DNA from 3 places in the Nocardia sp. NPDC004278 genome. Region 1 is predicted to be linked to each of the others. Evidence: riboswitches for the same ligand, from Rfam matches in the RefSeq annotation. Region 1 holds a riboswitch; each other region holds the start of a gene.
The links. Region 1 has a riboswitch for glycine ahead of ACWEO2_RS16320 (serine hydroxymethyltransferase). Riboswitches for the same ligand answer to the same signal wherever they lie in the genome.
Positions count from the first base shown of each region.

Region 2: it holds a riboswitch for glycine, as region 1 does, so the genes downstream of both, gcvP (aminomethyl-transferring glycine dehydrogenase) here and ACWEO2_RS16320 (serine hydroxymethyltransferase) in region 1, are expected to answer to the same signal.
Region 3: it holds a riboswitch for glycine, as region 1 does, so the genes downstream of both, gcvP (aminomethyl-transferring glycine dehydrogenase) here and ACWEO2_RS16320 (serine hydroxymethyltransferase) in region 1, are expected to answer to the same signal.

Region 1 is NZ_JBSGEQ010000009.1:98,443-108,632, forward strand. Features, by position in the region: gene ACWEO2_RS16300 (metallophosphoesterase) at 1-162, shown strand, start outside; gene ACWEO2_RS16305 (alpha/beta hydrolase) at 274-1,335, shown strand; gene ACWEO2_RS16310 (tetratricopeptide repeat protein) at 1,337-3,019, opposite strand; gene ACWEO2_RS16315 (L-serine ammonia-lyase) at 3,125-4,480, opposite strand; gene ACWEO2_RS16320 (serine hydroxymethyltransferase) at 4,477-5,766, opposite strand; glycine riboswitch at 5,802-5,896, opposite strand; glycine riboswitch at 5,897-5,989, opposite strand; gene ACWEO2_RS16325 (IclR family transcriptional regulator) at 6,141-6,926, opposite strand; gene ACWEO2_RS16330 (putative nucleotidyltransferase substrate binding domain-containing protein) at 6,940-8,784, opposite strand; gene ACWEO2_RS16335 (GMC family oxidoreductase) at 8,846-10,190, opposite strand, start outside.
Region 2 is NZ_JBSGEQ010000001.1:64,419-74,608, forward strand. Features, by position in the region: gene ftsR (transcriptional regulator FtsR) at 1-629, shown strand, start outside; gene ACWEO2_RS00295 (bifunctional nuclease family protein) at 791-1,264, shown strand; gene ACWEO2_RS00300 (MerR family transcriptional regulator) at 1,452-2,051, shown strand; glycine riboswitch at 2,185-2,285, shown strand; gene gcvP (aminomethyl-transferring glycine dehydrogenase) at 2,458-5,262, shown strand; gene ACWEO2_RS00310 (SRPBCC family protein) at 5,316-5,798, opposite strand; gene ACWEO2_RS00315 (ArsR/SmtB family transcription factor) at 5,795-6,130, opposite strand; gene ACWEO2_RS00320 (hypothetical protein) at 6,609-7,289, opposite strand; gene ACWEO2_RS00325 (TetR/AcrR family transcriptional regulator) at 7,338-7,925, opposite strand; gene ACWEO2_RS00330 (ABC-F family ATP-binding cassette domain-containing protein) at 7,986-9,473, shown strand; gene ACWEO2_RS00335 (Vgb family protein) at 9,466-10,190, shown strand, end outside.
Region 3 is NZ_JBSGEQ010000025.1:31,310-41,499, forward strand. Features, by position in the region: gene gcvP (aminomethyl-transferring glycine dehydrogenase) at 1-2,787, opposite strand, end outside; glycine riboswitch at 2,911-3,018, opposite strand; partial or broken gene ACWEO2_RS30980 (radical SAM protein) at 3,378-3,857, shown strand; gene lpdA (dihydrolipoyl dehydrogenase) at 3,947-5,320, shown strand; gene ACWEO2_RS30990 (PucR family transcriptional regulator) at 5,393-6,931, opposite strand; gene ACWEO2_RS30995 (aldehyde dehydrogenase family protein) at 7,136-8,638, opposite strand; gene ACWEO2_RS31000 (purine-cytosine permease family protein) at 8,876-10,190, opposite strand, start outside.

The DNA of each region.
Region 1 (10,190 bases):
ACGGTCAACTTCTACAAGACCCGCACCGAATCCGCCCGACGCTGGAGCACCCGCACCCGCCGCCAATACCTCGGCCTGCACCCCGATCACGCACTCGGCAGCTGCGCCGACCGCAATCACGTCGTACTCCGCGACTTCTCCGGTCTGCGGGCTGGCCGGTAGTTACGAGCGGCGTGGCTTCCACCGCCACCGGTGTGCACAAACGTGCTCGGTGCTGTATACGGGAACGGGCGCGATGTTCAGTGCGGCCGATTCGGGAGAGGTTGGGAGCCGATGGGTGTTGGTGGTCTTCGATTGGCCTCGGTTATCGCCGCCGCGGCTGTGCTCGGGAGTGGGTCCATCGCGGCCGGAGTTCGTTCGAACGCGGCACCGGACCCGATCATTGCCAACGGTTCGGTGTTGGCGTCGGTGACGACCGAGGATGGGTCGAGGATTGCCGCGGTCGATATTCGTGATGCTCGCAATCTGACATTGACGGTGTATTCGGGGGCGATGGGCCGGGAGCTTTCGGTGCAGGTGCAGCGGCCCGCGGATACCGGTGCGGCGCGGCCGACGGTGTATCTGCTGGCCGGGGTGGATGGCGGCACCGATGGTTCGACGTGGGCCACGAAGACCGATGTCATGCGGTTTTTCGGCGATAAGAACATCAATGTGGTGCAGCCGATCGGCGGGGCATACAGCTACTACGCCGATTGGCGTGCGGTGGACCCGGTGTTGGGAGTCAATAAGTGGCAGACGTATTTGACTCGCGAGTTGCCGCCGTTGATCGATGCGGCGCTGGGGACCAATGGGCGCAATGCCATTGCGGGGATCTCCACGTCCGGCACATCGGTGCTGTCGCTGGCGATTTCGAGTCCGGGGCGGTACAGCTCCGTCGGTGCGTTCAGCGGGTGTGCGCAGATCAGTGATCCGGTCGGGCAGGCGTTCGTCGAAATGTCGGTGCGCAAAGGGCACGGAGATCCCGTGAATATGTATGGGCCGCCCCAGGATCCGATGTGGGCGGCCCATGATCCGTATGTGAATGCCGAGGGGCTGCGCGGGTTGAATTTGTACCTGTCGGCCGGGAGTGGAATGCCGGGCCCCTATGACAATCCCACCGATCCGCATACCCAGACCCCAGCGGAAGGTGGGCTCCCGCTCCAGGTGACCATGGGCGGCGCCATCGAGGGAGCCACGGCCTGGTGCACCCGCAATCTGCGAGACCGGCTGAATCAGCTCGGCATTCCCGCCACCTTTGATCTCGAACCCACCGGCACCCATTCCTGGGGCTATTGGGAACGCGCGCTGAAGGATTCGTGGCCGGTGCTCAGCAATGGGCTCGGCGATATCTCCTGACTCACTCGTGCGCACCGCAGCAGCGCGTATCCACGTGACCGATCGCGGACAATCGGCAGAAGCACGAGGCATCGATCGGCACATCCGCCACGGCCGTGGCCAATTTCAACTGCTGGGCGATGATTCGGGCCTCCCCGGCCTTGCCGAGGCGCACCAGGCATTCGTGATAGCCGTGCAGACTCCAGACATTGCCCGGATGTTGGCAGGCGCGCGGCAGGGTGTCATCGAGCCCGAGATCGGCTCGGTAGACGGCCTCGGCCTCGGCAATGCGGCCCTGTTCGAGCAGTAGCGCAGCGTAGGCGTGCCGAGTCGGCTGCATCCAGCCCCACGGTTCGTCGTAGGGCAGATTGTCGTCGAGGTCGATGCCGCGGCGCAGGGCTTCGAAAGCGCTGTCGTAATTGCCCTTTCGGTACTGGAGTTCACCGTCGAGCATGGCCGCGGCAATGGCGAGGATATCGCGGCAGGTGTTGTTGAAAAGGGTCCGGGATTCGGGAACCCGGTCGACCGCGGCGAGGAAGTGGCGCTGCTGCTCATCGGCCTCGGCGACGCGGTTGGTCGCGGCGTAGGCGACGCCCTTGGCGTAATGCAGCATCGCGACGGTGACGCAGTACAGCTCTTGATCTTTCGGCAGCGCCAGATCGATGATCTCGGCCCATTTCCCGAACCGGATGAACGTGTGGACCCGCATCGACAGGAAGCCCTCCAGCCAATCCGCCATCGGCGGCGACTGCACCCGCAGCAGCTCCTCCGGAATGGAATTCTCCAGCTGCGCAACGGTTTCCAGCGCCACCCGAGACTGCCCGAGGAACATCGCGCCATAGATTTTGAAGTGATAATTGTGCGCGCGGTAGAGAGTGTAGAAGTTGATCTCCCCCGCCAGCCGGACATACTTCTCGTCCGCGGCGATCGCGGCCGAATTGGCGGCTACCACCGCACGGTAGTCACCACAGAGCACATCCAGATGCGACGGCATGTGCTCGAGATGACCCGCATCGGGCACCAGACCACGCAGCCGATCCGCCACCATCAGCGCGGCTTCCGGCGTCGGCGACATCTCCATCAAATGGATGTATAGATGCAGCACGCCCGGATGCCCGCGCCCCTCGGCGGTCCGCAACGCCCGCTCCAGCACGGCCTTGGCCTCGAGCGTGGCCGCCCCGTCGGCGGGCGCACCACTGCGCTGATCCCACAGCGCCCACGGCGTCTGATTCATCAGCGCGTCGGCGAACAGCGTCGCGACCTCGAGATCATCCGGAAACCGCTGGTAGACGCCGCGCATGGCCGCGGCATACTCGGCATTCCAGACCGACCCATCCCCATCGGGCACCTTCGCCGGATACCGCGCGGCCAATGCATCGATCAGCGCACGCTCGACCTGCGAGCCCCCGAGTTCGGCGGCCTTGCGGGCGGCGTCATGGGTCCGCGCGACCGTATCGGCCAACTCCGTAGCGTCGAAGAACTCCCACGGCTTGTTGTAATTCGGCCCCAGCGCATATGCCACCCCCCAGGCGGCCATAGCGCACCCCGGATCCAGCTGTGCAGCCCGCTCGAAGCACTGCACCGCCTCCTCATGGTTGAAGGCATACGTCCAGATCAGCCCGCGATCGAACCACCGCTGCGCGGCAGCCGACGCCGTCGTCACCGGCCGCGCATAAGTTCCGAGATCGTAGTAGTCCACGGCCATTCTCCCGGGCTCGGATATGAGTGGATCTCAGCCTTCTGGACGATTATGCGCCCCGCGACCACTGATCGACGCCGCCCACAGTTCTGCCCGACGATCGCTGCGGCCTCAGCATTCGACGACGGCGACCGCGAGGCCGCCCTGGGAGGTCTCCTTGTACTTGTCGAGCATGTCGGCACCGGTTGCGCGCATGGTTCGGATGGCCTGGTCGAGGGAGACGTGGTGGATGCCGTCGCCGCGAACGGCCATTCGGGCGGCGGTGATGGCCTTGACAGCGGCGACGCCGTTGCGTTCGATGCAGGGGATCTGGACGAGGCCGCCGATCGGGTCGCAGGTAAGGCCGAGGTTGTGCTCGATGCCGATTTCGGCGGCGTTCTCGATCTGGGCCGGGGTGCCGCCGAGTACGGCGGCGAGTCCGGCGGCGGCCATGGCACAAGCCGCACCGACCTCGCCTTGGCAGCCGACTTCGGCGCCGGAGATGGAGGCGTTCTCCTTGATCAGCTGGCCGATCGCCCCTGCGGTCAGCAGGAATTCGATCACGGCGTCCGCGCTGTCGGTGACGAACCGCTGAATATAGTGCAGCACAGCGGGAATGATGCCGGCCGCGCCATTGGTCGGTGCGGTGACGACGCGTCCGCCCGCCGCGTTCTCCTCGTTGACAGCCATCGCGAACAAGGTGACCCATTCCATCGCACGCAGCGGATCTGTTTCATCGGCTTCGAACATCAGGCGATCGTGCAGTGCCGCTGCCCGCCGCCGCACACTGAGCGCGCCGGGCAGGACACCGCGCGTGGTCATGCCACGTCGGACGCAATCCTGCATGACGGCCCAGATATCGAGCAGCTCGGCACGGATGTGATCCGCACTGCGCCAAGACATTTCGTTCGCCAGCACAATGGCGCTGATCGGCTGGCACGCCGCGAGAGCGAGCAGGTCGCGCCCCGAACAGAATGGCTGCGGCACGGCCACGACCTCGGCCGGTCCAGCGATCTCGTCCTCGTCGAGGACGAAACCACCTCCGACGGAATAGAACTGGCGTTCAGCGAGCACGCATCCGACATCGTCGAGAGCGCGGAACAGCATGCCATTGCTGTGGAAGGCGAGTTTGGTCCGCCCGAGCAGTTCGATGTCCTCCTCGATGAGGAAGCCGATCGGGTGCACGCCGCCCAGGTGCAGCATGCCGGTGGCGCGCACGTCGGATGTGGTGCGCGCCACCACCTTCGGCTCGACCACCTCGGGTCGTTCCCCCGACAATCCGGTGACGACCGCCTCGATACTGCCGTGCCCGCGCCCGGTCGCGCCGAGCGATCCATACAACTGCACCCGTACGGCAGCCGTATTGTGCAGCACCCCATCGGATTTCAGCCGATCGATGAACCGCGCCGCCGCCCGCATCGGTCCCACCGTATGCGAACTCGACGGCCCGATGCCGACCCGGAACAGATCGAAAATGCTGACCGTCATGCCGTACCGCGCAGACCCGGGTACAGCGGAAACCGGCGTACCAGCGCATCGACGCGCTCGGTTGATTCGGCGATGGACTGCCCCCGCAGCAGCGCCACCGCGATGATATCGGCGACCTCGGTGAACGCCTCGATATCGAACCCGCGGGTGGCCAGCGCTGGCGTACCGATCCGCAGTCCCGAGCTGACCATCGGCGGGCGTGGATCGAACGGAACGGCATTGCGGTTCACCGTGATGCCGATGTCGTGCAGCAGATCCTCCCCCTGCTGACCGTCGAGTTCGGAATCACGCAGATCGACGAGCACCAGGTGCACATCGGTGCCGCCGCTGACGACATTGATGCCCGCCGCCCGGCAGTCCGTGGCGAGCAACCGTTCGGCGAGCAGGCGCGCACCGGCGAGAGTGCGCTCCTGACGTTCCCGAAACACCGGTTCGCTTGCCATTTTGAACGCGACGGCCTTGGCCGCGATCACATGCTCGAGCGGCCCGCCCTGCTGTCCGGGAAAGACCGCCGAACCCAGCTTCTTGGCCAATTCCTCGACCGCGAGAATGAATCCGCCACGGGGTCCGCCGAGCGTCTTGTGGGTTGTCGAGGTGACGATATGCGCGTGCGGCACCGGCGAGGGATGCAGCCCGGCCGCGACCAGACCGGCGAAGTGCGCCATATCCACCATCAAATACGCGCCGACTTCATCTGCGATGCGGCGGAATTCGGCGAAATCGAGATGGCGCGGGTACGCGGACCACCCCGCCACGATCAGCTTCGGCCGGTGCTCGTGGGCGAGCCTGCGCACCTCGTCCATATCGATGAGATGGTCCTCGGCCCGAACGTGATAGGCCGCGACGTCATAGAGCCGCCCGGAGAAGTTGATCTTCATCCCGTGCGTCAGATGACCGCCGTGATCCAGCGCCAGCCCGAGGATGCCGTCACCGGGCCGCAGCACCGCGTGCATTGCCGCCGCATTCGCCTGCGCCCCCGAATGCGGTTGCACGTTCACGTATTCGGCGCCGAAGAGCCCGCGCAGTCGCTCGATCGCCAGCGACTCGATCTGGTCGATATGCTCGCACCCGCCGTAGTAGCGACGCCCCGGATATCCTTCGGCGTACTTATTGGTCAGCACCGATCCCTGCGCCTGCATCACCGCGAGCGGCGCGTAGTTCTCCGATGCGATCATCTCCAGCCCGCGCTGCTGACGGTCGACCTCCCGGTCCACCAATTCGGCGACGAGCGGGTCGAATTCGCGCAGTGTGGCATCGAGTTCGGTTCGGATAGCGGAGTCGGCCATGAGGAGCCTTTCGTCGACGCGTGCGCGTAGGTAGCTCCTCCCGCTCTGTCCAATGGCCTGAGAGATTCACGCACCCGGTCGGTGCGTTTGCCCCGTCGGCGAGTGCGCGTGCACTGCTTTCCAGAGTTGCCTGAGCGCAGCGGTACTGGGGCCTGAGAGATTCCCGGGAGGTGTTGCTCCTTCGGCTTCCACATACGGTGTGGAGATCTCCCGCTGCACGTCGAACGGCGGATATTCGGTTTCGCAAGAAGCAAGTTGCGTAGAACGCAACACGAAGCTCTATACGCAACTCAGTATTGGGCCATCCCACCCCCATGTCAACACGGGAAGGCAACCGAGATCAGACAGATTTCGATCCCACCCGGCGGGGGAGGTCAGCGCAGGTAACCGAGGCGGCGGCTGATATCGGCGGCGCTGGCGATGGTCAGTTGGGCGACGTCGGCGAAGCGGTCCGGACTCAGGCGGTAGGCCGGACCGGAAACGCTCAGTGCCGCAACGACGGCACCGGTGCTGTCGTAGACCGGCGCGGCGACGGCGTTCAACCCGATCTCCAGTTCCTCGCGTACATCGGCCCAGCCGTTCTCGCGCACCGCGACGAGTTGTGCGGCGAGGTCGGCGACCCTGGTCAGCGTATTGGCGGTGAATGCCTCGAGTTTGGCGCCGACGCGCTTGCGCATCTCCCCCGGCTCCAGATCCGCGAGCAGTACCTTGCCGCTGGAGGTGGCGTGCGCCGGACAACTCTGACCGACCCAGGATCGCAACGCGATCGAACCCGGCCCGTGTGCCTCGGCGATATTGATGATCCGACTACCGTCCAGCACAGCGAGATTGGTCGTCTCACCGGCCTCGATCGCCAGCGCGTTGCAGGCGCTCTGACTCTGTCCGACGAGATCGACCTGGGCACTGGTGGATCCGGCGAGCCGAACGATCGAGAAACCGAGCCGATACTTGCCGCGCTCGGACAGTTGCTCGACGTATCCCCGCGATTCCAGCACGGCGATCAACCGCGAAACGGTAGATTTGTGGACGCCGAGTTCGGCGGCGATCTCCGTGACGCCCGCCTGCCCGAGCTTGGCAATGATCTCCATGACCAGCAGCGCTCGGTCGACGGACTGCACCGCGGCCGTCCGCCCGTTGTCCTCGACACCTTGTTTCGCCATGACAATCGCCATTCTAGGTGGTTGTGGCTCCCATGCTGCCGACCCGTCGTTGCACCGCCGCGATTTCGCGCAGGGCGTCGTTGAGCAGGCTCCGATTCAACGGCGAGAGTTCCGACATCATGACAATATCGCCGGGACTGTGCCCAGCCGACAACTGCTCGACCTGATGCACCATCCGCAGGCGCTGCAACATGACGAAGACCTCGGTCAGCATGGTGACATCCCGATCGGTGAGCGCACCGGCACTCGCCGCCGCCGCCAATCGCACCGGGGTGGACGCCGAGGTCACGCCCGCCGCCAGCCCACCCCAGCGCGCCAGGTTGACGATCGGCGCCAGCGCATGGTTCTTCAGATCGAAGGTGCCGCCGCGCCGGGACAGCACATCGCGCAGCGACCGTGTCCGCACCCGTCCCGATAACGCGTCCAGCAGTTGCAGCCGCAGCGCATTCGGGTGTTCGGCCCGCATCCGCCCGAACGCCGCTGGCACGGTATGCAGCGCGGCGTCGCCCCACACCACCCGCCCGTCGATGAGCAGCGACGACAGGATCAGCCCCCGATCCTGCAGCGGATCGTCGAGCCAGCCCTCGGCGGCCCGCGCCCATTCGGTGCGCGACCTGGCGAACTTCGGCTTCGCGGCGATGGCCCCATTACTGTCCGCGGGTAGCCCGCAGGCATCGAGAATCGCGTGCACGCGCGCCGCGACAGCGCGCAATTGCCCACTGGCCGAGGATAATTCGTCGGACCACGAGAGCGCGCTGTCGACATCCGATGACGGCATGGCCTCCCGGCGCGCGACGCTGCCGAGGATCAACCAGGCGAATCCGTCACCCGGTGCATCCGCGAACTCCGCCAATGCCAGCTCGAGCGCCTTGCGGACCACCGAGTCGATGACGACCGAGAGGATCCCGCTGGTCGCCGAGGCCTTGGTGCCATTGCGGAACAGGTCGACCACCGTCGCCGTGATCTCGCGCGCGGCCCGCTGCAACTGGGCCGCATCCGTGGCCGCCCCGATCGAGCGACGCAACACGAAACTCTGGCGCGCCGATGCCGCGAGCAGGTCCGCGTCCTCGAGCACGCCGAGCACCTCGCCCCGTCGCGAGAGCACCGGCATATGCCGTAGCCCGCATTCGAGCATCTCCATGAGCACGGTCTCGGCGGTCAGATCGGCGGTGACTCGACGGGCCGGTGCGCTCATCACCCGGGAGATCGGCACGTCGACCGGAAGTCCGGCCGCCACCACCCTCGTGCGCAGATCGCGATCGGTGAAGATGCCGAGTTCGCCGTCCTGCAACCGGATCAGCACGGCGGAGACGCGCTGCTCGGTCATCCGGACAACGGCCTCCCGAACACCGGTGTCCGGTGTCACGAAAACCACTGTGCCGGAAACCAGTTCACCGACCGGGCGGTTACCCAGCACGGATGCCACCGGGGTCCGATTGCCCGATACCGTCTTCCACGCCGACGAGGCGAGGAAGGCGAGTCCGTCCGGTTGGGCGAACTGCTCCCGGACCAGTACGCCGGGCAGCCGGATCAGCACACTGGGTTCGGTTGCCCGCGCGACGAATTCGGCACTGCCACCGGTCAGCAGCGGCACGTAGCCGAAGATGCCGCCGGACTCGACGGTGTCGATCGTCGCGCCACCGTCGTCGCCCCCGCCAGCGTCCCCCGCCTGAACGACGGAACCCGAGCGCCGCCGACTCGTGGGGTCGGTGCCGGTGCCCTGCAGCGTGACGGCACCCGTCCACAGCATCCAGACGTCATCGGGCACCTGCGTCGAGTAGTCGGCGATCACCTCGCCGACGGCGAACTCGTGCAACGACGAAGCCGCCGCGAGCTTGTCCAGCTCGGGCGGCGTCATCGATTGGAACGGCGCGTGGTCACCCAGAAACGCCGCTAGCTCGCCCTCCGGCACCCCGGACTCAGGTTTCCCTGATCAGGTCCGCGCACTTCTCTGCCATGGCCATGACAGTAATGTTGGGGTTGACGGCGGGCAATTTCGGCATCGCCGAAGCGTCGACTACCCGCAGTCGGGAGACGCCCTTGACCCGGAGCTCCGGATCGAGCACCGCCATCGGATCGTCGGGCGCACCCATCCGCGCCGTTGCCGCCGGGTGGTAGACGGTGTTGTGGGTGGCGCGAATGTAGTCCAGCAGCTCGTCGTCGGTGACCGCCTCCGGGCCGGGTGCGAGTTCTCGCGCGATCCACTTCCGCAACGGCGCCTGCTCGGCGATCTCGCGTGCCAGCCGGACGCCGGCGAGCATGGTGCGTTCGTCGTGGCCGTCCGGATCGGTGAAGTACCGCGGGTCGACCTTCGGCCGATCGCGGAAGTCGCGGGTGCGCAATCGGACCGTGCCGCGCGAACGCCCCTGGGTGACATTGGGTGTCAGACAGAAGCCGTTATCGGTGGTCGGGTAGCCGTGCCGCAGCGTGTTCATATCGAACGGCACGCTGCCGTAATGCATCATGATGTCGGGCACGCGAAGCGATTCGTCCGAGGTGGCGAATACCCCGATCTCCCACCACTGGGTGGAGGTGGCGATCATGGGTTGCGCGGCTTCCCAGAACACCAGACCTTCGACGTGGTCGTCCAGATTCGAGCCGACACCCGGCGCGTCGACCCGCACCGGCACCCCGATTTCCCGCAGGTGGTCGGCGGGCCCGATGCCGGACAGCAGCAATAATTTCGGCGTATCGATCGCTCCGGCGGTCACGATGACCTCGCGCCGTGCGGAGGCGGTGTCGTAGCCGGTGAGATCGGGCCGCTGATAGCGCACACCAGTTGCGTTGCGTGCCTCGTCGAACAGGATCTCACTGACCCAACATCCCGTGCGCACTACAAGATTGGGCCGCGAACCGAGAATCGGATGCAGATAGGCGTGCGACGACGACATCCGTGTCCCGTCCTCGCTCGCATTGATCTGGAACCATCCGGCCCCGTTGCGCACCGTTGTGCCACGGTTGAATTCGACGGTCGGCAGTCCGGCCAGCGCCGCGGCTTCGAGGACGGCGACCCCACACGGATCATTCGGCGGGATATCCCGCAGCCGCACCGGCCCGCTGCGACCGTGCTGCTCCCCCGGCGCGTGATTGTTCTCCAACCGCGCGACATAGGGCAGCACCTCGGCCGCACCCCAGCCTTTGGCGCCCATCGCCGCCCACTCGTCCAGCCCCTCGGCGGGCGGCCAGAACGCGATGCACGAATTGTGCGAGGAACACCCTCCGAGCACCTTCGCCCTGGCATGGCGCAGATAGCTGTTGCCGCGT
Region 2 (10,190 bases), on a different contig from region 1:
GCGATCAGTACCTGCCTTTGAAGGTGATCAAGGAACAGCTCGAAGCGATCGACAGCGGTGCGGCGACGCTCGGTGTGCGGGAAGCCCGCGCCCGGGCGCACTCCGGCCGCAGCGGTGCGCCGGAGGCCGGGCATTCATTGCCCGACTCCGCGCCCACCGCAACACCTTCGGCGCATACCGCGCCCCGGACCGCGGCGCCGCGCAAACTCGGTGTCGTACCCGGTGAGATCTCGCCCGACGAGCTGCGATTCGATCACGAAATCCGACTCACCCGCGCGGATCTGCTCGCCCAGGCCGAGATCGACGAGAAATTCCTTACCGACCTGGTTCGAGCCAATCTGATCACGCCGGGCGCCGCGGGATTTTTCGATGCGGACGCGGTGACGCTGGCCAAGACCGCCAAGGCGATGGCCGAATTCGGGCTGGAGGCACGGCATTTGCGCGCGTTCAAGCTGGCCGCGGATCGTGAGGCCGCGCTGGTGGCGCAGATTGCGGCCCCGATCGCCAAGAGCCGCGACGCCGGTGCGCGGGCCCGCGCGGAGGAGACGGTACGCGAACTCGCGGCGCTGTCGCTGACGCTGCACACCTGTCTGGTGAAGGCTTCGGTGCGGTCTTCGCTCGGCAGCTGAGGCTTCCGGCGGGTTTCACTTTGCGTTCCAGACGGGCAACACGCCGATTTCGGCTGTGCACACGGAATGCTTGACGCCTCGCGGTTCGCTTAGACTCGTGAGTACGGCGAGCCCTGCAGCGGTCATGCCGGGCGGCCGGCGAGTCATTGGGAGGCAGTGCGATGAGTGAGATGCGCGTTATCGGCATTCGTGTCGAGCAGCCACAGAACCAGCCCGTGCTGTTGCTCCGCGAGGTTTCCGGAGACCGGTATCTGCCGATCTGGATCGGGCAGGCCGAGGCGACCGCGATCGTGCTCGAACAAGAGGGGGTGACCCCGATCCGTCCACTGACCCACGATCTGATCAAGATCCTGATCGCCGACCTCGGGCACACTCTCAAGGAAGTGCGGATCGTTGATCTGCAGGAGGGCACCTTCTACGCGGATCTGGTCTTCGACAACGATCTGCGGATCTCGGCCCGGCCGTCGGATTCGGTAGCGATCGCCTTGCGGGTGGGTTGTCCTATCTATGCCGAGGAGCCGGTGCTCGAAGAGGCCGGGCTGGTCATGCCGGACGAGCGCGAGGACGAGGTGGAGAAGTTCAAGGAGTTCCTCGAATCCGTTTCGCCGGACGACTTCAAGGCCACCGACAGCTGAGCCGCTGCGCCAGGGCGGTCGGTTGGTCGAGCTCTTTCTTCTAGAGGTGAAGTAGAGGTCGAGACTCCTACCGCGCGTCGCGTTTGGTCCGACGATGCCGCTCCCGGGAGAATCACAGGGAGTAATCTCGATAGTTGGGCCACGTCCGTTACGGCCGGTCGTTGGTCGTGACGGAGCCGGGTCATCGATGAGGCTAGGCGTCGGCGAAGCAAGGGAGTGGTCAGTGGCAGAGCAATCGCAGGATGTGGTACAGCCAGGCCTGTTCCCGGATGATTCGGTGCCCGACGATTTGGTGGGCTACCGCGTACCGAGCGCGTGCCAGGTGGCCGGGATCACCTACCGGCAGCTCGATTACTGGGCGCGCACCGGATTGGTCGTTCCGTCCATCCGTGGGGCTGCGGGTTCGGGCAGCCAGCGCCTGTATTCGTTCAAGGACATTCTCGTCTTGAAGATCGTGAAGCGACTATTGGACGCGGGCATCTCGTTGCAGAACATTCGCATCGCCGTCGACCATCTGCGCAGTCGCGGCGTGCAGGATCTGGCGGGCATTACGTTGTTCTCCGATGGGACCTCGGTGTACGAGTGCACCTCGCCCGAGGAGGTAGTCGATTTACTGCAGGGTGGGCAGGGCGTCTTCGGAATCGCGGTCAGCGGCGCCATGCGGGAACTGACCGGAGCCATCGCCAACTTCCCGGCCGAGCGGGCCGTGAGCGGCAGCGCGAGCGAGCGGCCGGAGGATGAGCTGTCCTTCCGCCGTAAGGCTCGGATGAACCGGAAGACCGGCTAGGGATCGATTTGTCGAGTGCCCGTCGCTGTGGCGGCGGGCACTCGTCTGTCCGGCCGAAGTGATGAGCGCTACACGCCCATCCGGGGTCTGGTGGCGTCATTCGTTGCGCGCGCGGCATAAACTGACGGTGCGTCGCCGCCGTGCGGGAGAGTTCCGGACTTCACAAGAGTTCGGGCGCCGAAGGAGCAGCACCTCCCCGTCAATCTCTCAGGCAAAAGGGACCGTACGGGCTTCGACGTCTCTGGAAAGTGGCAACTCCGCACAACGCGGCGGTTGCCCGCCCATGGGGAAAGGGGTCTCGGCACCTGCGTCGCGGCATCCGAATCTCTCAGGCTCCACGACAGAGGGGGAGGGCCGGTATCCGTCGACCGCCGTTGGTCGACCCGCCCGACCTTGGGAGCTTGTCGTGACTCGATCATTCGCCGACCGTCATATCGGACCCGACCGGGATGAACTCGCCCGGATCCTGGACGTCGTCGGCGTCGGCTCGCTGGCCGAGCTCGCCACCGCGGCACTACCCGCGAGCATTCTGGACGGCTCCGGACTCGAGGTGCTGCCACCCGCCGCGACCGAGCACGAAGTGCTCGACGAACTGGCCGCGCTCGCGCATTCGAATACCGTCGCCACCTCGATGATCGGGCTCGGCTACTACGACACGTTGACCCCGCCGGTGCTGGTACGCAGCCTGCTGGAGAATCCCGCCTGGTACACGGCCTATACCCCGTATCAGCCCGAGATCAGCCAGGGGCGGCTCGAGGCACTGCTCAACTTCCAGACCATGGTCTCGGATCTGACCGGGATGGAGGTGGCCAATGCGTCCATGCTGGACGAGGCCACCGCCGCCGCCGAGGCGATGACGCTGCTGCGCCGGGCTGGCAAGTCCACCTCCGCGCGCCTGCTGATCTCCGATGATCTGTTCCCACAGACCAAGACCGTGCTGCACACCCGCGCCGAACCGCTGGGAATCGAGATCGTCGAGGCGGATCTGTCCGGCGGTGAACTGCCCGATGGCGAGTACTTCGGTGTGCTGGTTCAGGTTCCGGGCGCTTCGGGTCGGATCGTGGACTGGCGGCCGGTGATCGAGGCGGCGCACGAGCGGGGCGCGTTGGTCGCGGTCGGCGCGGATCTGCTCGCGTTGACGCTGATCACGCCGCCGGGGGAGCAGGGTGTGGACGTATGTTTCGGCACCACACAGCGTTTCGGTGTGCCGATGGGGTTCGGCGGTCCGCACGCCGGATATCTGTCGGTGCACGCCGCGCATGCGCGTCAGCTGCCGGGTCGACTCGTCGGGGTGTCGGTGGATGCCGATGGCCATCAGGCGTATCGACTCGCACTGCAGACCCGCGAGCAGCATATTCGCCGGGAGAAGGCGACCTCAAATATTTGTACCGCGCAGGTGCTGCTGGCGATTGTGGCCGCGATGTACGCGAGCTATCACGGACCCGATGGACTGCGCGAGATCGCCCGGCGCGTGCATCGGCGGGCGGCGGCCATTGCGGCCGGACTCGATGGTGCCGTGGTGCACGACAATTACTTCGATACGCTGCTGGTGCGGGTGCCCAGTGGCGCGGAAGCCGTAGTGGCGAAGGCGAAGTCGAGCGGTATCAACCTGCGACTGGTCGACGCGGACCACGTCGGTGTCGCCTGTGATGAGGCGACCACCGAGACTCATGTCGCCGCCGTACTCGAATCCTTCGGCACCGCACTGACTTCCGAGGCGAACGGGCCCGCGGCGGCGGTCTCCGTCGAGACCCGTACCTCGGACTTCCTCACCCACCCGGCATTCACCAGCTACCACACCGAAACCGCGATGCTGCGCTACCTGCGGCGGCTTTCCGATAAGGATATCGCGCTGGACCGCAGCATGATTCCGCTCGGTTCCTGCACCATGAAGCTCAATGCGACCGCGGAAATGGAGGCCATCACCTGGCCCGGCTTCGCCCGCGTGCATCCGTACGCGCCGGTCGAGGATGCGCCCGGCCTGCTGAAGGTGATCACCGATCTGGAGAACTGGCTGTCCGCGATCACCGGCTACGACTCGGTGAGCCTGCAGCCGAATGCGGGCAGCCAGGGTGAATACGCCGGACTGCTGGCGATTCGGCGCTACCACCTCGATCGTGGTGACGCGCACCGCGATACCTGCCTGATTCCCTCCAGCGCGCACGGCACCAACGCGGCCTCGGCGACCATGGTCGGCATGCGGGTGGAGGTCGTGAAGTGCCGTGCGAACGGCGACGTCGATCTGGATGATCTGCGCGCCAAGATCGCCGATCACGCGGAGCGGCTGGCCTGCATCATGATCACCTACCCGTCGACGCACGGTGTCTACGAGCACGAGGTCGCCGAGCTGTGCGCACTGGTGCACGACGCCGGTGGCCAGGTATACGTCGACGGGGCGAACCTGAACGCGCTGGTCGGCCTTGCCCGTCCCGGTCGCTTCGGTGGTGATGTCAGCCATCTGAATCTGCACAAGACCTTCTGCATTCCGCACGGCGGCGGCGGTCCCGGTGTCGGCCCGGTCGCGGTGCGTTCGCATTTGGCGAAGTACCTGCCGGGCGATCCGCTGGAGTCGGCTTCGCACGCGGTGTCGGCGGCCCGCTACGGTTCGGCCTCGATTCTGCCGATCACCTGGGCCTACATCCGGATGATGGGTGCGGATGGTCTGCGCACGGCGACGTTGACCGCCATCGCATCGGCCAATTACATCGCGCGCCGCTTGAACGAGTACTTCCCGGTGCTCTATACCGGCGAGAACTCGATGGTCGCGCACGAGTGCATTCTCGACCTGCGTGATATCACCAAGCGGACCGGTGTCACCGTGGATGATGTGGCAAAGCGGCTGGCGGACTATGGATTCCACGCGCCGACCATGAGCTTCCCGGTCGCTGGCACGCTGATGGTGGAGCCCACCGAAAGTGAAAACCTCGCGGAGCTAGACGAATTCATTCGCGCGATGATCGCGATCCGGGCCGAGATCGACCAGGTCGCCGCGGGAGTGTGGCCGGTGGATGACAATCCGCTGCGGGGTGCGCCGCATACCGCGGCCTGTCTGGTCGGGGAGTGGGACCACCCGTACAGCCGGGAGATCGCGGTGTATCCGCACGGTATTGATCCGTCGCGCGGCAAGGTGTGGCCAGCCGTGCGTCGCATCGATGGCGCCTACGGTGACCGCAATCTGGTCTGCTCCTGCCCGCCGCTGGACGCGTACTGACGGCTGCCGAGCCGCACCTCGACCCCGTTGCAGGTGCGGCTCGGTAACCGCTTCTATTGTGCGGCAACCGCTTTGCCGTAAAGGTTGATCAGATCGGGCCAGCCGCCCTCGCTTTGCACGCTGTCGCGCATGGATTCCCAACCCGCGCCGTGGTTCTCGAAGCCGGAGTGCACCAGGGTGACCGCGGTGCGCTCGGGCGTCACCGACTCGAACGTGACATCGACGCGGCTGGCGCGGTCCGGATTCGTCTCGTGCTGCCAGTCCAGGCCGATCTCCCAGGAGAACGCGAAATGCCGCGGCGGAGCCCAGACGAGTACCGTGCCCCAAGGGCATTCGGTGCCGTCGGCCTCTCTGCCGAAGCAGCGTCCGCCCTCCTGCGGTTCGATAACCTCCTGCGCCAGTTCACCTTTGCCGATGTGGTGCGCACGCGGCCACCAGCTGTCGATCCCAATGGTGAACACGTCGTAGGCCTTCTCGATCGGCGCATCGACGACGAGTTCGACCCGAACTTCCTTATCGCTCAACTGCTGTGTCATGGCTTCTCCATTCTCGAGGCGTCGGCTGCCTGCCGGTTCACCTCGTCCTGAAAGGCCGACATGGCCGTCGACCAGAACTGCGTGAAGTACACCCGAAGCCCGTCGATTCCCTGTGGGTTCAGCCGATACACCCGCCTGGTCCCCACCGCCTGGTCGACCACCAGCCCCGCCTCCTTCAGCACCTTCAGATGCTGGGAAACCGCGGGCCGACTGACCGGCAGCTCATCGGCCAACTCGCCAACCGCACACGGCCCCTTCCCGAGCCGTTCGAAGATCGCCCGCCGCGTCGGATCCCCAAGCGCGTCCAACGCGGCATTTCGGTAAGCCTTCACGAACCGTAAGTCTATACTTACCGATAGCGGCTGTCTATAGGCGATCGCTTCCGGACTGCTCGAATACGCGGTCTGACCAGGTCTGACATTCGCGAGCCGGGATGTTCTCACGACATGTCAATGAAGCCCTCGACCGCGCAGCGCGGGGACACGACGCAGTGGTGCTCGGGGGTCTCGAGGGGCGGCTGCGGGCTGGGACGAGTTCGGATCATGCTCGCGAGCGTCGTAGTGCATGCGAACCGCGCTTACGCCGAGGCGATCCAGCTCGGTAAAGGTCGGATCGCTGTGGCGCGGCGCTGGGCGTGGCCATGTGGCGGTCATCTTCGCGAGGACGGCATCCTCGTTTTCGACCGGCAACCGAGGGGCTGATGGTCGGGTGAGGGGTTCGGGTGTGATGTTGCTGTGGGGCAGCGGGTTTGCCGGATCTGCGCGGCCATCGTGGTATTTCGACCGGAATCCGAGCCGCCCCACGCGGGGTTTACGCCGGGTCCGGTGTGGCCTCGGGTTCGAGTTCCGGGATCTCGCTGAGGGCTTCGATTCCTAGTTCCGCGCGGGTTGCGTCGATGACGGCCCGTTCGTCTTGGACGGTGTTGGCAATTGCCTTGTGCCACAGTGCGCGGATGGCGTTGACATCGTCCATGGTTGCCTCCTCGTCGAGTTCGACCTTGAGGCGCTGCACGGTGATGCTCTGGGCTGCGGTGAGGGTGCGGAGGAGATCTTCGCAGCGATGTGGGATTTTGGGGTTCGACAGCACGCGCAGTCGGGTGATGTAGCCGTTGCATGCGGAGATGCTCTGCTGTACTTCCTTACCGAAAGTGTCCACCTCCTCGACGGATTCGGCCTTCCAATCGAGGGTGTCCCACAGGGTTTGGCGGACGTCGGCGGCGGCGAGCAGTACCGAGGAGATCGCGGTCAGGATCGATTCGCGTCGCCATTTATCCTGTTCGCGGCGTTCTGCGGCGGCATTGGCGTTGTCGATGTTGTGTTGCGCGGCGGTGTGGGTTGTCTCGATATTGCGCTGTGCCGCATCGAGTGTGGTCCGGTTGCGCTCGTCGGCTGCGGTGATCGCGTTGCGGTTCGTCCGGTTGTTGATCAGGACGCCGATGAGCGCCGCGGCGGCGACGATGAGCGAGCTGAGAAGCGGAAGCCAGGAAGTCACCGGGTCATCATTGCACTGTACGGTGCTCCGCTGTGCCCCGATCGGCCCTCAGATCGCGCCCGCGCGCGCAGCGGCCAGTGCGGCATCGGCCGCGCGGAGGGTGTCTTGCGTGGTCACCGGTTCGTGAGTGATGAACAGGCGGTAGTAGATCGGCGCCACGGCGAAGCGAATTACCTCCTCGGCGTCGACGGTGTCGGGGAGGTTGCCGCGGGCGATCGCGCGGCGAACGACCTCGGCGGACTGTGTGTGCCGGACCGCGTAGAAGTGCCGGAGGGCCTCGGCTGCCGTGGAATTCTGCACTGCCGCAGCGATAAACGCACTCGCGACAGGTCCGGCGTCGGGGTCGGCGAATCCGGTGCGCACCAGGTCGGTGATGGCGCGCAGATCGTCGTCGAGTGAGCCGGTATCGGGAATCGGCCACGGCTCGTTCTCCGCGAGTTCGAGGGCGTCGGCAATGAGTCCCTCGGGGCTGCCCCAGCGGCGGTACACGGTGGTCTTGTGCACACCAGAGCGTTGCGCGACGTTATCGACGGTCAGGCCCGGATAACCGCGCAGGGTGAGCTCGGCCAGGGTGGCCTGGCGGACTGCGTCGCGGACGCGGGCGCTCCGGCCGCCGGGGCGTCTCTGCGTCTCCAAAGGCAACTCCTGTTGCATTAGTTGGAAGGGCTTGTTAACTTAAAGCTACACAAGTAGCGATTGGAGAGCCATCTGACCACCCAACTGACTCTGCGCGGCGTATCGAAGTCCTATGGACAACGAGTCGTCCTCGAGTGCGTCACGCTGTCCATCCGGCCCGGCGAGCGGGCGGGCATCGTTGGCGAAAACGGTTCTGGCAAGTCGACTTTGCTGCGGATCCTGGCAGGCATCGAGAGTTTCGATGACGGCGAGCGCACCGTGCGTGCGGCGGGCGGCATCGGACATCTGGCGCAGACGGTGCCCGGCCGCAGTGTTGCTGAGGCCATCGATCTGGCGCTGGCCGAGTTGCGTGAGCTCGAGCAGCGGATGTACGAGGCCGCGGAAGCCGAGGATATGGCCGCCTATGGTGAGTTGCTCACGGCGTTCGAGGCGCGGGGTGGGTACGAGGCCGACGCTCGGGTCGACAAGTCGATGCACGGACTCGGTCTGGCCCATATCGAACGCGAGCGTGCGTTGTCGAGCCTATCCGGGGGCGAGCAGGCCCGGCTCGGGCTGGCATGTCTGCTCGCCGCCTCGCCCGAGGTGTTATTGCTGGACGAGCCGACCAATCACCTCGATGCGGCGGCCCTGGTCTGGCTGGAGGAGCGGCTGCGGACGCATGCGGGGACCGTGGTCGTGGTTTCGCACGACCGGACGTTCCTGGACCGGATGGCGACCGCGATCGTTGAGGTCGAGGACGGTGGCATCACCCGATTCGGTGGTGGCTACAGCGGCTTCCTCGCCGAAAAGGCCGCGGCGCGGGCGCGTTGGGAGCAGGCATATGCCCAATGGCAGGACGAGATCGCGCGACTCGAGGAATTCGCGAATACGACGGCACATCGGGTCGCGGTGGGGCGGGCGATGAAGGACAACAACAAGATGGCCTACGACCGCAATGCCGGTCGGGTGCAGAGTTCGGTGGCTTCGCGGGTTCGGCAGACGGCGGAGCGGTTGCGCAGGCTCCGGGATGATCCGGTGCGGCGGCCGCCCGAGCCGTTGCGGTTTCGCGGTAGATTCGGGACCGGACGGACCGCATCGTTCGAGATCGGTGCGCTGACGCTCGGGCCGCGGGATCGGGTGCTCATCCATGGGCCGAACGGTGCTGGCAAGTCGACACTGCTGGACAAGATCTACAACAGTGCGCGTGGCCGCGTCGGATATCTGCGCCAGAATGTGGTTTTCGATCCGGAGCCGACGGTGGCCGAGACCTATGGGCACGGTCGAGAGGCGCTGCTGTCGACCGGACTGTTCCACCGGGACGCGCTCGATACTGCGGTGGGCGCACTGTCGGAGGGGCAGCGGCGCCGGCTGGCGCTGGCCGAACTGCTGGTGGGGGAGTACGACCTGCTGCTGCTCGACGAGCCGACCAACCACTTGTCGCTGACATTGGTCGAGGAATTGGAAGGCGCGCTGCGTGATTACACCGGTGCGCTGGTGATCGTGACGCACGACCGGGCGCTGCGGGCCCGGTTCGCCGGAATACAGATCGGAGTGGAACAGATTGATTGAGCTTTCCGGTGCGCCCTACGGGTTGACGACCGGCCCGGACGGTGCGCTGTGGTTCACACTGGTATCGCGGGGCGCGATCGGGCGTTGTGTCGCAGGCGAAGTCGAGACCATCCAGCTCGATCCGGCCGACGGACAGCCGACCGTCATCGTCACGGGGCCGGATGATGCCCTGTGGTTCACCGAGTTTCGCGGGAATCGGATCGGGCGGGTCACGTCGAGCGGTGAAATCGTTGTTTTCCAAGCGGATTCGCCGTACGGCATCACCACCGGCCCTGATGGCGCGATGTGGTACACCGAACTGCAGGCGAACCGGATCGCCCGCCGCGACCTGAGCGGCGAGGTGACGACCTTCCCGGTCGAAGGCATGCCCGCCATGATCACATCCGGCTCGGACGCGGCCCTGTGGTTCACCCTGAACCAGGGCAACGCCATCGGCCGGATCACCACCGCGGGCACGCTGAGCGTGCACCGGCTGCCCACCGAAGCCGCCATGCCCGTTGGCATTACGGCTGGCCCGGACGGTGCTCTCTGGTTCGTGGAGATCGCCGCGGGCCAGATCGGCCGCATCACCACCGATGGCAAGATCAACGAATACCCGCTTCCGGACCGCGCCGCTCGCCCGCACGCCATCACCACCGGACCCGATGGCGCCCTGTGGTTTACGGAATGGGCGGCCAACCGCCTCGGGCGAATCAGCACGACCGGTGAGATCACCGA
Region 3 (10,190 bases), on a different contig from region 1:
GGCGGCCATGTGGCGGGGGTAGGGCAGGGTCCACTCATCGGCAGTGACCTGCTCCGCAGTGTGCGGCGCCTGGCGCAGCGGGCTGCGCTCCAGCGGCCACACCCCGTCGCTGACCAGGTCGATCTCCTGCCGGATCGCGACCATCGCCTCGATGAACCGGTCCAGCTCGGCCAGATCCTCCGACTCCGTCGGTTCGACCATCAGGGTGCCGGTCACCGGGAAGGACAGGGTCGGCGCGTGGAATCCGTAGTCGATCAGTCGCTTTGCCACGTCCTCGGCGGTGACACCCGTCTCCTTGGTGATGGCGCGCAGGTCGAGGATGCACTCGTGCGCCACCAGACCCGACGGTCCGGTGTAGAGCACCGGGAAATGCGCGTCGAGCGACTTCGCGACGTAGTTGGCCGCCAGCACCGCGGTCTTGGTGGCGCCGGTCAGGCCGTCCGGGCCCATCAGCGCGAGGTATGCCCAGGTGATCGGCAAGATACCGGCCGAGCCGTAGTTCGCGGCCGAGACCGGCGCTCCTCCGTCGCCGCCGCCGAGTGGGTCCCCGGGCAGGAACGGGGCGAGATGCGCGCGCACCGCGACCGGTCCGACGCCGGGTCCGCCGCCGCCGTGCGGGATGCAGAAGGTCTTGTGCAGGTTCAGATGTGAGACGTCGCCACCGAATTTGCCCGGCTGGGCCAGGCCGACCAGCGCGTTGAGGTTCGCGCCGTCGATGTACACCTGACCGCCGGCCTGGTGCACCAGGTCGCAGACCGTGCGCACGTCGTTCTCGTATACGCCGTGAGTGGACGGGTAGGTGAGCATGATCGCGGCGACCTTGCCCTCGTGGACCGCAATCTTGGTGCGCAGATCGTCGATGTCGATGTTGCCGTTGGCCGCGGTGGCCACCACGACCACCTGCATCCCGGCCAGGACCGCCGAGGCAGCGTTCGTTCCATGTGCGGATTGCGGGATGAGACAGATGTTGCGGCCGCTCTCGCCGCGGGACTCGTGGTATCTGTGGATCGCCAATAGTCCGGCCAGCTCGCCCTGAGATCCGGCGTTGGGCTGCAACGAGACTCGATCGTATCCGGTGATCTCCCCGAGCCACCGCTCGAGGTCGCCGATCAGCTCCAGGTACCCGCCGGTCTGCTCGGAGGGCGCGTAGGGGTGGATGCCGGCGAATCCGGGCCAGCTGATGGGCTCCATCTCCACCGCGGAGTTCAGCTTCATCGTGCACGACCCCAGCGGGATCATGGTGCGGTCCAGGGCGAGGTCCTTGTCCGAGAGCTTCCGAAGGAACCGCAGCATCGCGGTTTCCGAACGGTGCTCGTGGAACACGGGGTGCTGCAAGAACTTCGAGGTGCGTTCGAGCTGGGTCGGCAGCCCGGCGACCGCGGTCGGCGTTGCCGTCACCATCGCGCCGAAGGCGGCCACGACGCGACGCACCACGTCGTCGGTGGTGCACTCGTTGCAGGAGATGCCGACGTGGTCGTCGTCCACCAGGCGCAAGTTGATGCCGTAGCGATCGGCGGTGGCGACGAACTCCCTTGCCTGACCCGGCACCCGGACCTGCACGGTGTCGAAGAAGCGGTCGTGCACGATCTGGTGGCCGGCCGCCCGCAGGCTCTCGGCAATCGTCACGGCCTGGCGGTGGACGCGGGTTGCGATGACGCGCAGACCCTCCGGACCGTGGTAGGCCGCGTACATGGCGGCCACGTTGGCGAGCAGTGCCTGCGCGGTGCAGATGTTGCTGGTCGCCTTGTCGCGGCGGATGTGCTGTTCGCGGGTCTGCAGCGCGAGCCGGTAGGCGGGCTGTCCGTCGACGTCGACGGAGACCCCGACCAGGCGGCCCGGGAGCATGCGCTCGAGCCCGGTGCGCACGGCCATGTAGCCGGCGTGCGGGCCGCCGAAGAACAGTGGCACGCCGAAGCGCTGCGCGGATCCGACCGCGATGTCGGCGCCCTGTTCTCCGGGCGGCGTCAAGATCGTCAACGAGAGCAGGTCAGCGGCCACCGTGGTCAGTGCCCCGCGCTCGCCCGCGGCCGCGATCAGCGGTGACAGGTCGCGCACGGCGCCGCTCGCGCCCGGCGCCTGGAACACCACACCGAATGCGTCGTCGTCCGGCAATTCACTGGAGAGATCCGCGATCAGCACCTCGATGCCGACCGACTTGGCACGCCCCTGGACGACCGCGAGGGTCTGCGGCAGGCAGTCCGCGTCGACGATCACCCGGTTCGCGGCGGACTTGGACTTGTTCGCCCGCCGCATGAGCAGCACGGCCTCCATCACGGCGGTGGCCTCGTCCAGCAGGGAGGCCCCAGCCACGGGGAGCGCGGTGAGATCCTCGATCAACGTCTGGAAGGTCAGCAACGCCTCGAGCCGACCCTGGGAGATCTCCGGCTGATAGGGCGTGTAGGCGGTGTACCAGGCCGGCGATTCGAGCAGGTTTCGCCGCAAAACCGCAGGTGTGACGGTGTCGTGGTAGCCGAGACCGATCATCTGGATACGGGTCTGATTGCGGTCGGCGAGGGCACGCAGGTCGGCCAGGACCTGCGGCTCGCTCCGGGCCGCCGGCAGGTCCATGGCCTGCTCGCTGCGGATCTGGTCCGGCACCACGGCGTCGATGAGCTCATCGAGCGTCTGGTAGCCGAGTGCTGCGAGCATGTGCTGTGCTGCCGAGGCGTCGGGACCGATATGACGCGAGGGAAAGTCGCTGGTAGAGGGCCCACCATTGGGGGCAATGCGGGTTTCAGCTGACACGAGGTGACTCCGGTTTCGCTCTGTCCGGACCGCACCGGACATCGACTAGGGGGCACCTCCCCGCTCTGTCCTGAAACCTGAGAGTTTGGGCATTGCCGCGCTAGGGCGTTGCTCTTCACCTTCGGTAAGTACCGGCCTGCGGCCGTTCCTGTTCTCCAGAGTTGCCTCGGCGCTGCGGTACTTGGGCCTGAGAGATTCCCGGGGAGGAAGTTGCTCCTACGGCGCCTCGGAGTTCAGAAGTCTGAAACTCGGAGGTTCTCCCGCTGCGCGTCATCGGCGTCTTCAGTTGTGACTTGCAGAACAGTACACACTCCCCCGAGGTTTGTCTGCCACCGACCTCTCGGGACCACTCGACCGCCGATCCCCCTTGCCAAAACGCATCAGCGTTTGGCATCCTCGGTCGGGAACTCGCTCAGCTGTGACCGCACACACCGAGCATTCGGCGTCCAGATACCAAGTCCCGCAAAGGTATCGAGGGCCTGCCTCCTCTTCCCCCTGCTGACACCGCTTCCTGCGAGCGCTGCTCGGCCATGAATGTGCGGGTCTGACATCACCGGCGACTTCGCGTCGCCGCACAGCAGCCGGATCCTTCCAGCGAGCTCTCGCCGGCTCCGGCTATCGAAGGAGTTCCCATCAGCGCCTCACCCCACCCCTCCCCCCTCGCCCCGGACGGGCGTCGACTGCTTCGGCTCGAGGTTCGCACCGACCGGACTCCGGTCGAACGCAAGCCGCCGTGGATGAAGGTGCGGATGCACACCGGACCCGAATACCGAGCGCTCGCCGCCCTCGTCGAACGCGAGCACCTGCACACCGTCTGCCAGGAGGCGGGGTGCCCCAACATCTTCGAGTGCTGGGAGGACCGCGAGGCGACCTTCCTCATCGGCGGCGACCAGTGCACGCGGCGTTGCGACTTCTGCCAGATCGACACGGGCAAACCCGCCGACCTCGACCTCGACGAGCCGCGACGGGTCGCCGAGTCGGTCAGCGCGATGGGCCTCCGGTACGCAACGGTGACCGGCGTCGCTCGCGACGATCTACCGGACGGCGGCTCCTGGCTGTATGCCGAAACGGTGCGCCAGATTCGCCGGCAGAGCCCGGGCACCGGCGTAGAACCCGAGGTGATGGCCGCCGCCGATTCCCGGTAGATCCACGAAATGCCTTCAGCCACACAGCTTTCACATTCCACACCAGGAGTATTCACATGACCTCACGATCCGCAGACGTGGTCGTTCTCGGCGGCGGTTCCGGCGGGTACGCCGCCGCCATCCGCTCGGCCGAACTCGGCCGCTCGGTCATCCTCGTCGAGGAGAACGAGCTCGGTGGCACCTGCCTGCACCGCGGGTGCATTCCCACCAAGGCGTTACTGCATGCCGCCGAGGTGGCCGACAACGCCCGCACCGCTTCGCAATTCGGCGTCGATGTGTCGTTCGGCGGCATCGACGCCGAGAAGGTGCTCAGCTACAAGGACACCATCGTCACCCGGTTACACAAGGGCCTGCAGGGCCTGATCGATTCGTACGGCATCCGCGTGGTCAACGGCCGCGGCCGGTTCGTTGCACCGAACGGCGTCGAGGTCGACGGCGAGTTGATCACCGGCACCGACGTGATCCTCGCGACCGGGTCGCACCCCAAGTCGCTGCCCGGGATCAGCATCGGCGGCCGAGTGATCACCAGCGACCAGGCCCTGACCCTGCCCGAGGTCCCCGCCAAGGCCGTAATCCTCGGCGGCGGCGTCATCGGTGTCGAGTTCGCCAGTGTCTGGGCGTCCTTCGGCGCCTCGGTGACGATCGTCGAGGCGCTGCCGCGGTTGGTCCCGAACGAGGACGAGGCCCTCTCGAAGTACCTCGAACGGGCCTTCCGGCGGCGCAAGATCACCGCCAAGACGGGCGCCCGGGTGACCGAGGTGGCGCGGGACGAGGCCGGCGTGCGCGTCATCCTCGGGTCCGGCGACGTCCTCGATGCCGACGTCGTGCTGGTTGCGGTGGGTCGAGGTCCGAACACCGCGGCGACGGGCTACGAGGAGGCGGGCATCGTCCTCGACCGCGGCTTCGTCACCACCGACGAGCGACTGCGCACCACGCTGCCGAACGTGTACGCGGTCGGCGACATCGTGCCCGGACTCCAGTTGGCCCACCGCGGATTCCAGCAGGGCATCTTCGTCGCCGAGGAGATCGCGGGCCTGAGCCCCGACCCGATCAACGAGACCGGCATCCCCCGCGTGACGTACTCACACCCCGAGGTGGCGTCGGTCGGCCTGACCGAGGCCGCGGCACGGGAGGCGTTCGGCGAGGAGATCAAGACCGTCACCTACGACCTCGCGGGCAACGGCAAGAGCCAGATTCTCAAGACATCGGGAGCAGTCAAACTCGTGGTAGCGCCGGATGATTCGGTGATCGGCGTGCACATGGTCGGCGATCGGGTCGGCGAGCTGATCGGCGAGGCACAGATGCTCTACAACCTGAAGGCGAATGCGGGCGAGGCCGCGAAATTCGTGCATGCTCATCCCACGCAGGGCGAGGCGCTGGGCGAGGCGCTGCTGGCCGTCTCCGGCAAGCCCCTGCACGTACACGGGTAGCCCTACCACCCTGGTGATTGTCGCGGCGTGGCTGAGTGGTGGCCTCGGATCGCGGTGGATGATCCGCGCGGGTTACTTCAGATGTCTACTCGGACTTGTCTCGGTCCTTGGAATTGAGAGCAACTCGGCTGCCCGCACGGCCAGCCATAGCTCTGTCAGTGAGTTCGTGTCCGCCACGTCGCGGTCGGTGAGCGCCTCCACCTTCCGGATTCGGTACATCACCGTCTGCCGGTGGATGTGCATGGCCTGTGCGGTCCGTTGCCACGACCGCTGGTGCTGCAGAAACATGTCGAGGGTTTCGACGAGTTGCGACTGGTGCTTCTCGTCGTAGTCCAGGACCGGCCGCAGGATGCGGTCGAGCAGGGTCTGTGCGTCGGCCACGTCGGACAGGCCGATCCAGGGTACGGCGCTGCCGTACCGAGACACGACGATTCCCCGGCGTTCCGCGATCGACAACGCCCAGGAAGCCTCCCGGGCCGCATCCTGAAACCTGCTGAGCGAACCGATTTTCCCGCTTACTCCGATCCGGGCGGTCGGGCCGAGCGCCCGGATGAGCACGGCGTCGGTGTCGGTGCCATCGGGTACCAGAACATGGGCTGTGTCCATGCGGAGCCGGCACAGATAGGGCAGTGACCGCCGCCACAACGAATTGTGCAGGTCCAGCATGCGATTCGTGTCGTCGCTGTGGGCGGCGACCAGCACCGCGGACGCCGGATCCAGGCCGAGTTCGGCGAGCTGATCGGCGACAGCGGGAATGTCCATCCGCCCTTCGAGCATCTGAGTGAGTAATCCCGACTTGTAACGCCGCTCGTGTTCGAGCATGAGCCGTGTTTGGGAGAGTTCGATCGCTACGACGGTGGCCGCATGCTGGAGTTGGATCGGGTCGACGCTGACCTTCGGATCGCTGAGCGCGACCAATGCGGCCCCCGCGTGCCGCGGGATGTCGGTGAGCATGGCCGCACGGTCACCGATGGACGGAAGGCCGTATGCTCCTCCGGCCACGTTCTTCGACGAGTCCGACAATGCCGCGATGGCGTCGCTGACCGTCGGATCCAGCGGCGGCGAGTCCGGGAACCACGGCTCACCGGTCGCGCGTTCGCATACCTGGATCTCACATCCCAGCTCGCGTGCCAGCGCAGACAGTAGGGCTGCTGGGTCGGCGCCATGAGCGGTGCGGCGGCGGATCAGGTCATACATCCGGACCGTGCGACTCAGCCGCTGCGACTGGTCGAGGAGGGTGGCCTCCGCGACGGCCCGCGAGATGGCGACGAAGGGCAGCGGATACCGGATCCACAACACCGGAAACCCCAGTTCGTCACTGACCGTCGAAACCGCCTTGGTAAGCGGCGGGCAGTACATGTTCTCGCCGATGCCGAGGCCGGCCACTCCTTTCGCGGCAAGCTGTCGCACTAGGTCGGCCTGCGCTTTCGCTGATTTCGGAAACGACATACCGTTGGTCATCAGGAACTCGCCGCCGGTCACCCAGCGCCAGGGTTCGGGGAGATCGGTGACATGTGTCCACGTGACCTCACGTCCGAGACCTGCCGCTCCGGAGTGCACATCGAGTTGGAGGTGCGGGATCTCCGCGAGCTCGCCGATAGTGATTGCCACGATCACATCTTAAGCACCGGTGACCAAGCCGTTTGTGCGATCGAATAGAACAGATCGTCATTTTTGCGTCTTTGCTACTCGCGCCCAGGCGCGGGTGGAGCGGTGTTCCGGCAGTGCCGGGGACACCGCTCCACCTTTCTGTGGACTGAGTCTCAGCGCCGTCTCGTTGGTGTCACCTCGGGCTCCGATGCTCGTATCCAGGGCTCATGCGCCGTGGTTGATCATGACGTGTTTGGTCCGGGAGAAGTCGTCGAGCGCGTAGAGCGAGAGGTCGCGCCCGTAGCCCGATCCCTTGAACCCACCCCAGGGCACCTCGCATGCGAACACGAGGTGCGAGTTGACCCAGACGGTGCCGAAGTCGAGCCGCTTGGGCACGTCGAGGGAGAGGCCCGCGTCCCGGGTCCACACCGATGCCGCGAGGCCGTACGGTGTCTCGTTGGCCCTGGCGACCGCTTCGTCGGTGGTGCTGAACGATTCGACCGTGACAACGGGGCCGAAGATTTCCTGCTGGGTAATCGGCGCGCCGGCCGGCACCTCGCTGAACACGGTCGGTTCGATGAAGTAGCCGGGGCCGTCCAGGACCGCGCCGCCGATGGCCGCGTGCAGGCCGGCTGCCCTTGCCTCGGCCAGCGAGTCCCGTACGCGCTCGAAGTGTGGGCGGGAAACCATGGGACCGATTTCGACGTCGTCCCCGGCGGCCGGCGCGCCGACTACCAGCCTGCCGACTTCCCGAACCAGGAGTTCGGTGAACTCTTCCGCCACCGATTCGTGCACCAGCACCCGGCAGGCTGCACCGCAGTCCTGGCCCGCATTCCAGAATCCGGCGTTACGCACTCCGGCCGCGGCCGCACCGAGGTCGGCGTCGGCGAAGACGACGACGGGTGCTTTGCCACCGAGTTCGAGGTGAACGCGTTTGACGGAACGTGAGGCGGTTTCCGCGACTGCCTGGCCGCTGAGAACACTTCCCGTCACCGCGACAAGTGCGATGTCGGGGTGTTCGGCCAGGCGCTGCCCCACTGTCCGGCCTCGGCCGGTCACGATATTGACGATCCCGTCGGGGATGTGTCCGGCGACGAGCTCGACCAGCTTCAGTATCGACAGCGGGGTCTGTTCGGATGGCTTGAGCACCACGCTGTTTCCGGCGGCCAGAATGGGGGCGATCTTCCATGCGGCCATCAGCAGCGGATAGTTCCAGGGTGTGATCACCCCGACCACTCCAACCGGTTCGCGGAGAATGACCGAGGTATGTCCCCGCGCGTAGTCTCCACCGGCCAGGGAAGTCATCGTCCGCCCCGCCCCCGCCATGAACCGGAAGGTGTCGATGGTGTTGGAGATATCGTCCTCGGCGACGCTGCGGGGCTTGCCGGTATTCGTGGACTCGAGCACTGCGAGTACTTCGCGGTTGGCTTCTACGATGTCCGCGATCCGAGAGAGCACCTCGGATCGCTCCTTCGGTGTGGTGCAGCCCCACGATCGCTGCGCCTCGACGGCCGCCGCCACGGCCGAATCGACATCCTGGACGGTTCCTGCCGGGACGGATCCGAGGACATTTTCCGTTGTCGGATCGAGGACGTCGATGACCTCGGTGGACGAGCTCGGGACAAACGATCCGCCGATGAAGTGGCCCGCGGGCGGCACATCAGCGACCGGGATCTGATCCGGAGCGGGACGCCGCACGGTGAATTGCCCAATTTCAGTTGATGCCATGATCATTCGCCTGTACTTTCTGCGCCCGGTCCGGCGCCTGTAGGTAGGTTTTTCGTTTCGGTCACGCAGCGGTGGGGTGGTTCATGCCGGTTGCGTGATCGATTCCAGGTCTGGTTCCGGAAGCAACATTGGTGCAGGGCGGGTGGTCTTCCGGAACACGCGCGCGGCCATGTAATACAGGGGACCGACGACGACCAGGCCGACGAGCACTGCGGGTGAAGCCGTGTCGTGGGTTCCCTACCACTGCTCCACCGCCGAGGCGACAGGTGCGGCGGAACGATTGCTGCGGCGGGCAAAAGCCGTTGCGGTGAAGTAATAAAGCGGTGAGACGACAGCCAATCCGACAATGAACGAGATATCTGTATTGCCGAGCATTTTGGCGATCGGTCCGATGAAGTCGGTTCCGATGATCATGAACGGGAGTTGTACAGCGACACCGATGAGGTAGCAGCCGACCGCAGGCCAGTTGACCCGGCCATAGCGACCGCCGTCGCGCTTGTAAAAGTCCTCGACGACGTAGTCCCCATGCCGGACCAGGTAGTAGTCCACCAGATTCACGGCGGTCCACGGGACCAGCGAACCCAGCAGCAGAACCAGGAAGTTGTTGTAGGTGGCGACAAAGTCGCTGCCCGCGGTGAGCGCGACGCTCACGGCCAGCGCGCATAGTCCGGTGGCGATCAGAGCACGTTCGCGGCCGCGTGGATTGAAGCGCGGCAAGATCGTCTGCACAATCGTGATCGTGCTCAGCGTGCCGCAGTACAGGTTCATCGCGTTCGTAGCGGCGACTCCGATGCTGAAGACCACAACCACCACGACGCTGATCCCTGCGGTGGCCTGGGTCAGGGCGACAACCGGGTCGGTGTCGGGGAGCAGCAATCCGACGCCTGCCCCGAGGAACATCGGCAGGATCGAGCCGATGCTGGTGCCCCAGTAGCTCATCCAGAATGCCGGCCGCGAGCCCGTCTTTGCCGGCAGGTAGCGCGAATAGTCGGAAACATATGGGGCATAGGCGATCTGCCACACCGCACACGCCCCGAAGGTACTCAGGAAGCCGGCCAGCGTCGCGGTGCCCGTGCTGAAGAAGTCGGTGGGCACGGGGTGGACAATGAACGCCCAGACGAACGCCATCAGCAGAACCAGCCCCGACGCCCACGTCATGATGCGTGCGTAGGCGTGGATCAGGGTGTAACCCCAGATGGCCGCGCAGACGCTGATCGCCGCGAGCACCGCGATGCCGGCCTTATCGTTCAGGAAGGGTATGGCTGACGCGAGGGACTCCCCGCCGAAGACGAGAATCGAGATGAAGAACCCGAGGTACATGAAGACGACGACTGCGACGATGAGAATCGATCCCAGCGAACCGAATTGGCCCTTGGTCTGCACCATCTGTGGAACGCCCAGTCGCGGCCCCTGAGCAGAGTGCAGCGCCATGAAGATCGCACCGAAGAGGTTTCCTGCGATGACCGCCAGCGCGGCTGACCAGGCGGGCTGCCCGAAGAGGGTCGTCGACAACGCCCCGGTGACGACCGCCAGGATCATGATGTTGGTTCCG